One region of the Luteimonas viscosa genome, then DNA from elsewhere that is predicted to be linked to it. Evidence: predicted binding sites of a transcription regulator. Region 1 holds the regulator's gene; the other holds the start of a gene.
What was found. The regulator FliA, encoded in region 1, starts transcription of late flagellar genes. The targets are predictions, from matches to a motif close to TAAAGTTTNNCNNNCNNNGGCCGATAA.
Positions count from the first base shown of each region.

Region 2: the regulator FliA is predicted to act here: its motif matches at 1,684-1,710, upstream of FZO89_RS14580 (GGDEF domain-containing protein).

Region 1 covers NZ_VTFT01000001.1:1,958,997-1,962,402, reverse strand. The annotation lists gene FZO89_RS08670 (chemotaxis protein CheA) at 1-74, opposite strand, end outside; gene FZO89_RS08665 (protein phosphatase CheZ) at 79-705, opposite strand; gene cheY (chemotaxis response regulator CheY) at 702-1,094, opposite strand; gene FZO89_RS08655 (RNA polymerase sigma factor FliA) at 1,141-1,908, opposite strand; gene FZO89_RS08650 (MinD/ParA family protein) at 1,905-2,873, opposite strand; gene FZO89_RS08645 (flagellar biosynthesis protein FlhF) at 2,785-3,406, opposite strand, start outside.
Region 2 covers NZ_VTFT01000001.1:3,289,461-3,292,866, reverse strand. The annotation lists gene FZO89_RS14590 (ATPase domain-containing protein) at 1-983, opposite strand, end outside; gene FZO89_RS14585 (hypothetical protein) at 980-1,375, opposite strand; gene FZO89_RS14580 (GGDEF domain-containing protein) at 1,780-3,267, shown strand; gene pyrH (UMP kinase) at 3,348-3,406, shown strand, end outside.

The DNA.
Region 1 (3,406 bases):
TCGCCGAGCTGGTCGAGGATCTCGCCGACCTCGACCAGGAAGTCGGCGCAGATGTCGGAGGCGACGGACGACATGACCCTACAGGCCCAGCGACGAGAGCAGGTGGTTGGCGTCGTCCTGGGTCGCGGCCGGCGCGTCCAGCCCCTGGATCGAGGGGCCGTAGCCGTGGCTGGAGAGCTGCAGCGGGCGGTCGGCGCCCGGCGCGTATTCGCCCAGGCCTTCGTGCACGGTACGCACCAGCTCCACCACGCGGCGGATGATCTGTCCGGTGAGGTCCTGGTAGCCCTGGGCCGCGGTCATCTCGGACAGCCGCGCGCGCACCGCCGAAACCGTGGCCGCTTCGGCATCGGCATCGGTGGTGGGCAGGGTGCCGAGCAGGATCCGGCACTCCTGGATCAGGTCCAGGGTGTGGTGGCTGGCCTCCTCGCTGACCTTGACCACGTGCTCCAGGCGCAGGCAGGCCTCGGGCAGCGAACCGCCGCCGGTGCCGGTGCCGAGCGCCTGCTCGAGCTCGCGCGCGAGCTTGACCAGCCCCTGCACCAGCGGCTGCGTGCGCCACTGGATGAGCTCGTCGACGTTGCTGCGCCAGGCCTGGTCGTCCTGGTCCTCGAGCGCCGCGAGCGCGGCATGCAGGCACTCGATCAGCGCGGCGCGCTCATCGATCGCACCGGCGCCCGGCGCGATGGCGGCGGGCGCCGCGCTCACGCCGCGGCCCCGAGGCGCTCGAACACCTTGCCGAGCTTGTCGCCGAGGGTGGCGGCGGTGAACGGCTTGATCACGTAGCCGTTCACGCCCGCCTGCGCGGCCTCGATGATCTGCTCGCGCTTGGCCTCGGCGGTCACCAGCAGCACCGGCGTCTTCGCCAGCGCGGCGTCGGCGCGGATCGCCTTGAGCAGGTCGATGCCGGGCATGCCGGGCATGTTCCAGTCGGTGATCACCAGGTCGAACGGACCCTTGCGCAGCTCGATCAGGGCGGTGCTGCCGTCGTCGGCCTCGGTGGTGTTGAAGAAGCCCAGGTCGTTGAGCAGGTTCTTGACGATGCGACGCATGGTCGAGAAGTCGTCGACGATCAGGATGCGGATGTTCTTGTCCATGCGGACCTCTTTCGGGTTGCGTGTGTGTGGTTGCGCGTCGCTGCGCTCAGGGCAGGTAGTCGTCGTCGTCTTCGTCGCCGCCGTCGCGGCGCCAGTCGGCGAGCCGCGCGCGCAGCCGCACCGCGGCCTGGCCATGGATCTGGCAGGCGCGCGATTCGCTGACGCCGAGCACCGCGCCGATCTCGCGCAGGTTGAGTTCCTGTTCGTAGTACAGCGACAGCACCAGGCGCTCGCGTTCGGGTAGGCCGTCGATGGCTTCGGCCAGCGCGTCGCGGAACGCGCCCTGCTCGAACTCGCGTTCGGGCGTGGCGCTGGCGTGGCGGGCCAGCCGCGGCTCGCCATCGTGTTCGTCCATGTGCGCGTCCAGGCTCACCAGCTGCCCGCGCGCGGCGTTCTCGACCATGCCGTGGTATTCGTCCAGCGACACGCCCAGCGCGGCGGCGACCTGCTGCGCGGTGGCGGCCTGGCCGGTGCTCTGCTCGATCGCGCGGGTGGCGGCGACGATGTCGCGGTAGCGCCGGTGGACCGAGCGCGGCACCCAGTCGCCGCGGCGGATCTCGTCGATCATCGCGCCGCGGATGCGGATCGAGGCGTAGGTCTCGAACGCCGCGCCCTGGTCGGACTGGAAATTGCGCGCGGCGTCGATCAGGCCGAGCATGCCGGCCTGGATCAGGTCGTCGATCTCCACGCTCGCCGGCAGGCGCGCGGCGAGGTGGTGGGCGATGCGTCGCACCAGTTCGCCGTGCTTCTCGACGACTTCGGCGGCGCTGCCCTGCTGGTTGGCGCGGTACTGCGCGGTGGCGGTGGCGTTCATGCCGCGGCCCCCCGCGTCGCCGCCGGGGCGACCAGGCGTTCGAGGAAGAACTCGACGTGTCCGCGCGCGCCGCTGGGCGACTGCCACTGGCGCGAACGCCGGGCGATGTCGCGGAACGCGACCGAAGAGGGCGCCGACGGGAACACGTCGACCACCGCTTCCTGGCGCTGCACCGCGCGACGCAGCCATTCGTCGCGCGGGATCGCGCCGAGGTAGTTGAGGGTGACGTCGAGGAAGCGCGCGCTGACGCGCTCGAGCTTCTCGAACAGCTGCTTGCCTTCGCGATGGTCCTGCACCTGGTTGGCCAGCACCTGCACCCGGCTGACGCCGCGCTCGCGGCTGAGCACCTTGATCAGGGCGTAGGCGTCGGTGACCGAGGCCGGCTCGTCGCAGACCACCACGATCACGTCCTGCGCGGCCTGGCAGAAGGTCAGCACGCCGTCGGCGATGCCGGCGGCGTTGTCGACCACCATCACGTCCAGGTCCAGGTCGAGTTCGGAGAACGCATGCACCAGGCCCACGTGCTGGCTGGGCTGGAGTTCGGTCATGTGGCGCTTGCCCGACGCGGCGGGGACGATCATCAGCCCGTTGGGGCATTCGATCACCGTGTCGCGCAGCTCGCAGCGGTCGGCGAACACGTCGGCCAGGGTGAAGGTGGGCGTCAGGCCCAGCATCACGTCGACGTTGGCCAGGCCCAGGTCGGTGTCCAGCAGCAGCGTGCGCTGGCCGGCGTTGACCAGGGCGGTGGCGAGGTTGACCGAGACCGAGGTCTTGCCGACGCCGCCCTTGCCACTGGCGACGGCGATCACCCGGACCGGGCCCGCGGGCGCGTCGGCGCCTTCCGGGCCGCTGGACAGGGCGTGGGGCAGGTGGGGGTCAGGCGACTGCATGGCGATCCTCGGTGGCGAGGGGGTTATCGGCAGCACGGCGGGTTTTCTCCAGTGACTGGACGAGGCGGGTGGCATCGGCGGCGTCGAGGTCCGACGGCACCTGCTGGCCCTGGGTGGTGTAGGCAAGTCCCAGGCCATGGCGGGCCAGGACCGAGAGCGCCGAGCCGAGGCGCCCGGTTTCGTCGAGCTTGGTCAGCACCACGCCTTCCGGCTTGGCCGGGCGGTAGCGGCGGATCACCTCGCCGAGGTCGTAGGGGTGGGCATTGGCGGGCAGCACCAGCAGGCTGCGCACCTTGCGCGCGGCACGCAGCCACAGGATCTGGCTGAACACGGCGCGGTCGCGCGGCGCGTGGCCGGTGGTGTCGACCAGCACCAACGGGTAGTCGACCAGCTGCGCCAGCGTGTCCTGGAGGCGTTCGGGCCCTTCGGCCTCGCACACGGTGATGCCGAGGCGGCGGCCATGGGCCTGCAACTGTTCGCGGGCGCCGGCGCGCTCGCAGTCGGTGGTGACCAGGGCGACGTCGCGGGCGCGATGGCGGGCGGCGAAGCGCGCGGCGAGCTTGGCCGCCGTCGTCGTCTTGCCGGCGCCGGTCGGGCCGACCAGGGCG
Region 2 (3,406 bases), 1.3 Mb from region 1:
TCCACCAGGCCGACCTGGTCGGCCGCGATCAGGTCGGCCAGCTGTCGGTTGCGCAGGTGGTCCGGGCGCTGCTCGAACACAGCGATGACGCCCGCCTCGCCGGCGCGCACGCCCTCGGCCAAGAACGAGGCGGCGAGGATGCTCTTGCCCGAGCCCGAGGGCCCGGCCACCAGCAGCGAGTAGCCGCGGGGCAGGCCGCCGCCGAGCATCTCGTCCAGGCGCGGCACGCCCATCCGCAGGCGCACGTCGTCCCGTGCCGGAAGGTTGTCGATCGCGTCCACCGAAACCCGCGCCGGCGCGAACACCTTGATGCCGCTTTCCCCGATGCGGAAGGTGTGCAGCCCCGGCAGCGTCGGCTGTCCACGCATCTTCATGATCTCCATCTTGCGCACCATCGAGTTGCGCTCGACGCTCTGGCGCAGCCAGATCAGCCCGTCGGCGATGGTGAAGATCGGGTTGGGACCGGTCTCGGTGAAGTATTCGCCGATCAGGAAGGTCGTGGCCTGCCAGCTGGTCATCAGCATGCCGAGCTGCTGCACGAACTGCTGCAACTGGTTGTGCCCGGTGCCGGCGGATCCGCTGGCGAGCACCACGGAGCGGAACGAATCGACGAACACCAGCGCCGGCGCGTGCGTCTCCATCGCCTCGACGATGCGTTGCAGGACCCGGTCGAGATCGCCCGCACCGGTTTCCTCCGAAAGGTTGATCATGCGGATGGACTGGTTGATCGCGGCGCTGTCGAAGTACGCGAACTGCTGCTGGTAACGCAGCATCTTCAGCGGCGGCTCGCCGAGTACCGTGAAATACAGTGCCGGACGCTGCGGCGTCGCCAGCGCGAACATCATCTGGTGCGCCAGCGTGGTCTTGCCGCTGCCCGGGGGACCGGCGATGAGGTTGAACGAGTATTCCGGCAGGCCTCCGCCCAGCACGTCGTCCAGGCCCGGCACGCCGGTAGCCAGGCGGTTGATGGTGACAGAGGTCATGGCGATGGATCCTGGGCGGACGAGCCGCTGGTGGGGGAAGGTGGCGTCCACACGGCGTCGAGCAAGCGCAGGGTGAGCGAAGGACCGACCAGGCTGGTCAGGAGGGTGTGGAAGGCCTGCAGCAGGGCGACGCCGCCGGCCGCGGCCTCGGGGGGAGGCTGGCGCGCGATCGACGACTTCAGGGCCACGAGGTCCGGTGGCGCCTGCGGGTCTTCCTGCAGCGCGAGCCAGGAATGGGCCGCGGCGGCGAGATACAGGCTGCGCCTGTAGAGCGCAGCCACGCCACGCTGTCCGATGATCGGCGCCAGCGCGACATCGATCCGATCCCAGATCTCCCCGATCGCCTCTGCGATCCGCGCCGCGTCCGCACTCTCGCCGGCACGCTGCGCCACGGCAAGAGCGATCCTGTCATCCTGACTGTCCACGGAACCCCTCTGCCGACCGCGGAGGACGGCATCGACGCGATAGTACGCCTCCGGGTGTGAGGACAATGCGCCCGCTCCGCAGCTCCCGGGCCACCCATCGCTGCTGGTGTCGTCGCCATTCCGGCCAACGGCAGAGCGTGGCGCCGGGCCCCCAGCGGCCTCGCCCGGGGAAGGCGGCCGGCGTCGAGGCACCGGAATCGAGTGGGCGCTGATCGGCTGAACGACCGCGGCGCGCGGGCCGCCTGCGGGGAGTCCCCCCGGGCCTGCGCGCCCGCTACAGCTGCGCGACCATCGGCCGATAACGAAGGCGCCCACCCCCGCCTGCGCAACGCCCAGGCGGTCGGCCATACCCTCATGGAGCCCGCAGTTCGATGCACCCGGAGTTCGAAATCCTGCTCGACCGCTGCGGCGACCTGCCGAGCCCGCCGGGTGTGGCCTTGCGGGTCATCGCGCTTGCCCAGGATCCTGCCGCCCACCTGGCCGCCACCGCCGAGGTGATCAACCACGATCCCGCGCTCAGCGCCAGGATCCTGCGCATCGCCAACTCGCCGCTGTTCGCCAGCGCCACCAGGCGCCCGGCCGCGACGGTCTCGCGGGCGCTCGCCCTGCTCGGCCTGAACGCGGCGATCACTCTCGCGCTCGGGTTCTCGCTGGCGGCCGCGATGCGCGGAGGTGGCCAGGTCGCGGCGGCGCGGGAGCACTTCTGGCGCCGGAGCGTGCTGAGCGCCATGGCCAGCCGCCTGCTCGCCGAGCGGGCCGGGCTGGAGCAACTGGAAGAACTGATGCTCGGCGGCCTGCTGCAGGATATCGGGGCGCTGGCCCTGATGCAGGTCCTGCCGGACCGCTACGCCGAGATCGGCAACGTACCCGCCAGCATCCTGTCGCTGGAGCGCGAACGCGAACTGTTCGGCAGCGACCACGCCGAGGTCGGCGCCTGGCTGGCGGCGCGCTGGAACCTGCCCGCCTACCTGCAGCGGATCGTCGCCCGCCACGAATGCGGGCACTACGAGGGCGATCCCGAACTCGCATGCGTCGCGGGCTCCGGCCTGCTCGCGGACCTCTGGTTGCGGGCGGGCACCCCGGAGCAACTGCGGGCGATCGCCACCGAGCTGGAGCGTCGCACCGGGCTGACCGGGCTGGAGACCGCCCGCCTGCTCGAACGCATGTCGGCATCGGCACCGGAGCTGGAGGCCCTGTTCGAGGTGCGCCTGGAACATCCGCGCGAGCTTCGCGCGCTCCATGGCCGGGTGCAGGAACTGATGGTGGTGCGCAACCTGATCGAGATCCGCAACGCCGCCGACGCCAGGCGCGAGATCGACGTGCTCAAGGCCAGGACGCGCGACCTCTCCGAACAGGTGCGGCGCGACCCGCTCACCGGCGCCTACAACCGCCTGCAGCTGGAGGAGGTGCTGGAGCGCGAGTTCGAGGAAGCGCTGCGCCACGACCGGCCGCTGTCGATCGCCTTCATCGATCTCGACGACTTCAAGCGCATCAACGATCGCCACGGGCACCTGGTCGGCGACCAGGTGCTGCAGGAGTTCACCCGCTGCCTTGCCGCGCAGCTGCGGCAGAGCGACCTGCTCGCGCGCTACGGCGGCGAGGAATTCCTGATCGTGCTCGGCAATTGCGACGCCGCTGCGGCGCGCGTCACGCTCGAGCGGATCCTGGCGGAGATCTCGCGCACGCCGATGGCGCTGATCGACGGCGTTCCCCTGTACATCACCTTTTCCGCGGGACTGGCCTGCCAGGGCGGCAGCGACCAGTTCGCCAGTGCCGACGCGCTGCTGCGGGCGGCCGACGAGGCGCTCTACGGCGCCAAGCGCGATGGCCGCAACCAGGTCGCCACGCCCGGTGGTTGAACCGGGAAGGCGGCCCGACGCCGAACCGGCATCGACGGCGATGGGCTAGAATTCCCGCGCCCCCCAGCCCCGAGGTCCGGATGTCCCAGCTCGCCTATCGCCGCGTCCTGCTGAAGCTGTCCGGCGAGGCGCTGATGGG